DNA from 2 places in the Pseudoalteromonas sp. ND6B genome. Region 2 is predicted to be linked to the other one. Evidence: predicted binding sites of a transcription regulator. Region 2 holds the regulator's gene; the other holds the start of a gene.
The links. The regulator LexA, encoded in region 2, represses DNA repair genes until DNA is damaged. The targets are predictions, from matches to a motif close to TACTGTATNNNNATACAGTA.

Region 1 (2,411 bases), on a different contig from region 2:
TAACTTTTTACAGGACATTTTACCTTGCTATATACTAAACTAGCTAAGTGATTAAAATAACAAACGAAGTAGCATGATCAAAACGACACCAAGTGGCCAAGACTTAGAGCAACAATTAGACAACATTCTTTCTTTTGTAACGCAACCAAGCGATGCAAATCTCCCTGCGAGCTCTAAAAACACCGATCAAGACACATTAAATAAAGCCCTTTATTACCTTAAAAATGAACAAGGCGCCTTAGCCGCAAAATGGATGCGTTTGGCAGCAATGGCAGGAAATTATCGCGCGCAGTTTTATTTAGGGCTGTTTTTTATAAAAGGACAAGGTGTGCCGCAAAGTGTATTTCATGGTGCTGCGTGGCTTAGCTTAGCCGGTAGTCAAGGCTATGAACCTGCCATAGAAGCAATGAGCGATATACGAAAACATATTAGTACCAAACGACTTAAAGATGCTCAATGCTACGCAGCCAGCCTGTATGAACAAATTCACCAGTTACAATTTTCACATTTGATCCCCTCTAGTAGCGAAAAATAATTTCACTGCCCAGCAACTCATTTCATCTGTAAATTAATTAAGCGTTAATAGCCAAAGCAAGCACGCTTAATTAATTTAAACTACTGTATACCCCCTGTTCATCTGTATTTATTTGCTCCCAGCCTTAAAATTAATTCTGTGGGCATTAACTTTCAATAAAAATTAAACCATTGTTATATATAGATTATTTGTATATTTATAGTAACTGTCGCGTTTTAAGATGAATAACTGTACAAAAAAATAGCAAAAAACACTTGCACCAAACAACTGTATAAACTACTGTATGAATGTACTGTATAAAAACCCAGTGAGTGAGAAGAATATGTTACAGCCAATTACCGTAAGAACAGTTAAAAGCTACCAGCAAGATGACCAATCAGATTGTGTTAACGTTGTACAAATTGAAGATGAAATTTCAGCAACGTTTGAGTTATTAAAAGTATTACACCAATACAACAGCCTAAACGCATGGACACTGTTAATAGCACCAGATAACGTACCGAGCAAAGCGCTACTTGATTCATGCTCAATTGATACCAGTAAATTACTGGTTATTCGTCAAAAGCATTTAGTTAATTTAGAGTATGTTTTAAGTTCTGCACTTCACAATGGAAATTTTGCCGCGGTGATCACCTGGACTGACATAATAAATAACCAACAACTGTCGCAGTTATCATTAAACTTGAGCCATACGCGCACTAAGTTGTATTGCTTTAGCAAAAAAAGCGCTCATTCTGAGATTTCACTTACGCAATAAGCTTGATAAACTAGCGTTTTAATACACAGTACATTTATCATGACTTCTAACGCCCTATTATGTTTTTGTGGCAGTCAGCAACCTTATGCTGATTGCTGCGAGCCTTTTCATTTAAAAACCAAACAGCCACTCACACCAGAGCAACTTATGCGTGCACGCTACAGTGCTTATGCTGTTAAAAACGCGGTTTTTGTTCGTGAAAGTTATGCAAAAGAAAAACAAGCTGAAAATTCAATTTCAGAAATTAAAGATTTTGCAAATAGTTGCCGTTTTATAAACTTAGCCGTATTAGACTCTGGTTATAATGATGAAACAGGATTTGTTACATTTAAAGCTCACTACTTTTATCAAGATTTATATTGCGAGTTGACAGAAAATTCAAGGTTTATTAAAGAAGATGGACAATGGCGGTACCTTGATGGTGAGATTACACCGGTTGCCGATATTAAAGTAAAACGTAATGATACGTGCCCTTGTGGCAGTAATAAAAAATACAAAAAATGTCATAGTGTATAAACTTCAGCTACAAAAAATGGGCCACAAGGCCCATTTTCAAAAACTACACTAAACGCAAATTAGCGTTTTACTCGCCATCATCTTCATCGAAATCTTGACGCTGTGCAGGTCTTGCTAAAATCTCTAAGTAAAAAGAAGTTAAACCTTGCTTTTCAATTTCACTGATGTGATTGTTAATTTCAGCAACGTGAACCACTTGGGCTTCTTCAGCCGTGTTACCAAACTTACAATCAAATGCCCAGTAGTCGGCATCAACAGGTAAAGTTTTATTACGTTCTCTTTTCAAATATTTTTTCACTTCATGCTTTGCAGCATCAACCATACGAGGGTATTTGATTTTCTCATGATTCAGCGTGAATGTTTTCTTCATTACGTTCCTAATTACCTTGGTTTAATGATAATGGCATTTAATGTCATACCATTTGCGCCATTATAGCAATTGCATTTAAATTTTGGATGCTTTTTTTATATTAAATCAGTTATTAAAATAAAGCACCTATAAAACCAATAGTTACTTACTACTATAAACACAGTTTATTACAATTAAATGGCATGTATAAAGCAGCAATTGAACACATATAATTAGGCACTAAACAAATGTAA
Region 2 (2,411 bases):
AACCTTGGTTAATTGACTTACTAGCCTTTTCGCTCTACTACGGCTGCGGTCATACGTGATACGCAGCAAAGCTCATTGCGGCTATTGGTTATTTTAATATCCCAAACCGAGCTGCGCTTGCCGATATGATAAGCTCTCGCTGTGGCCGTTAATGTGCCATTGCGTGATGCCTTTAAATGACTTGCACTGATCTCTTGGCCAACACAATAAAACCGATTGAAATCAACCACAAAATTAGCGGCATAACTTGCTACTGTTTCAGCAAGCACCACATTTGCACCACCATGAACGATACCCATAGGGTTATGATGCTCTGGAATTGCCGGCATAGTTGCCACTAAGTAGTCATCACCAATTTCACTGATTTCTATTCCCATGGTTTTCATGAGTGTCCCTTGGCCTGTAATACCTTGATCTAATTGCTTACAAAACTCTAATGTAATCGGTTGATGCCAAATACTCATGCTAGCTCCTTGGATAAGTAATTGAGAATTAAAATTTATTAATATGATAATGCGTTGCTAATAATTACATTTATCACCCTGCTTTTAAAGTAGGTTATTGTTTGATGATAACGGCATATAAGGCATTAATTTATATTTGCGATTTTTAAATAACTGTATATACTCACAGTTAATTGTACTGTATGGAAAACCAGTTGTATGCGACCATTAACGAAACGCCAAGCGCAAATACTCGAACTCATTAAAGTGTTTATTAAAGACACTGGTATGCCTCCTACACGTGCCGAAATTGCACAAACACTGGGTTTTAAAAGTGCGAATGCTGCAGAAGAACACTTAAAAGCACTGGCCAAAAAAGGTGTGATTAAAATGAAGCCAGGCGCGAGTCGGGGCATTCAGCTTGTTGAAGAAGAGGAGCCAGAGCAGTTAGGCTTACCTTTAATTGGCAGGGTGGCTGCCGGTGAGCCTATATTGGCGCAACAGCATGTAGAAAGCCACTGTAAAATTGACCCTTTAATGTTTAAACCTGCGGCCGATTTTTTATTGCGTGTTAACGGTATGAGTATGAAAGACATTGGTATTATGGATGGTGATTTACTTGCTGTGCATAAAACCCAAGTTGCCGAAAATGGACAAGTTATTGTTGCCCGTGTTGACGACGATGTAACCGTGAAGCGTTTAGAAAAAGCGGGCAGAAAAGTACTCTTACATGCTGAAAATGATGAGTTTTCAGCTATTGAGGTCGATTTAGAAAATGAGTCGTTCAATATTGAAGGCTTAGCGGTAGGTGTTATTCGTAACGCTGACTGGATGTAGTATTAAAGCATAATTTAGCGCTTAATAGTGATTAGGCGCTGGGTTTGTTAGCAGCACAATGTCTAACTTATCAAATGTATGACTATATGTTGTTAAGTGCTTCTCCTATCATAAATAAAATCACTAAATACTTTATAAATAAACAAATTTACTCTGCTTTTTTAAGTTAACAATTTTTTATATTTCTATCCTGTAATTTCAATACACCCCTTACTAAACCTGACTCTTAGATTAATTGCCTGACTAGTTGCTATTTTTTTAGCTGCGCATTTTAAAAAATACACCTTGTTTATTTTTCATACTCACCTTGCTTATTGTTTATTTTTTAACTAGTTATTAAAGAGCTGGAATAAAAATAACTCACAGCTTAGTCGTTTTGAGAACACACATTTACTAAATCCAGCACCCTTATAAAAAATAAAAATAACGAATAGGCGTTTAAGCCGTATGCCTCTTCGCTTTGCGTCAGCAATAGCATCAAAGGAGCCGTCACATGGGTAAGCTGAGTTCTTCCTTGTGGCTTATATTGTTTGTTTTTTCGCAGAATGTGCTTGCTAATAGCCAATATAATATGCGTAAAGGCGTAACCGATATAAGTAATAATGTATACCAACTGCACATGACTATTTTTTTAATATGTTGTGTGATTGGGGTGATCGTGTTTGCCATTATGTTTTGGGCACTCATTCATCATCGCAAATCTAAAGGGGCTGTCCCTGCCCAATTCCATGAAAGCACCAAAGTAGAAATACTGTGGACTGCGATCCCTTTTGTCATATTAATTGTTATGGCCATTCCTGCGACTAAAACCTTAATTGCCATGGAGGATGCCAGCAAAGCTGATCTCACCATTAAAATTACAGGCTCACAGTGGAAGTGGCATTACGAGTATATGGGGGAGGACGTTGAGTTTTATTCCATGCTAGCTACACCTCAAAATGAAATAACCAACCTTGCTGATAAAAACCCGAATTATTTACTCGAGGTCGATAAACCGCTGGTACTACCAATTAATCAAAAAGTACGTTTTTTAATGACTTCAGATGATGTTATTCACTCATGGTGGGTGCCTGACTTTGCCGTTAAAAAAGATGCAAACCCTGGGTTTATTAATGAAACATGGACCAATAT

Region 1: the regulator LexA is predicted to act here: its motif matches at 813-832, upstream of ND6B_RS00435 (SulA-like leucine-rich domain-containing protein).

The regions. Positions count from the first base shown of each region.
Region 1 is NZ_JQFL01000089.1:37,324-39,734, forward strand. It holds gene ND6B_RS00440 (sel1 repeat family protein) at 74-535, shown strand; gene ND6B_RS00435 (SulA-like leucine-rich domain-containing protein) at 858-1,292, shown strand; gene ND6B_RS00430 (YchJ family protein) at 1,332-1,808, shown strand; gene ND6B_RS00425 (DUF6172 family protein) at 1,876-2,178, opposite strand; gene ND6B_RS00420 (VC2046/SO_2500 family protein) at 2,391-2,411, opposite strand, start outside.
Region 2 is NZ_JQFL01000013.1:70,820-73,230, reverse strand. It holds gene ND6B_RS15380 (PaaI family thioesterase) at 21-464, opposite strand; gene lexA (transcriptional repressor LexA) at 663-1,280, shown strand; gene coxB (cytochrome c oxidase subunit II) at 1,774-2,411, shown strand, end outside.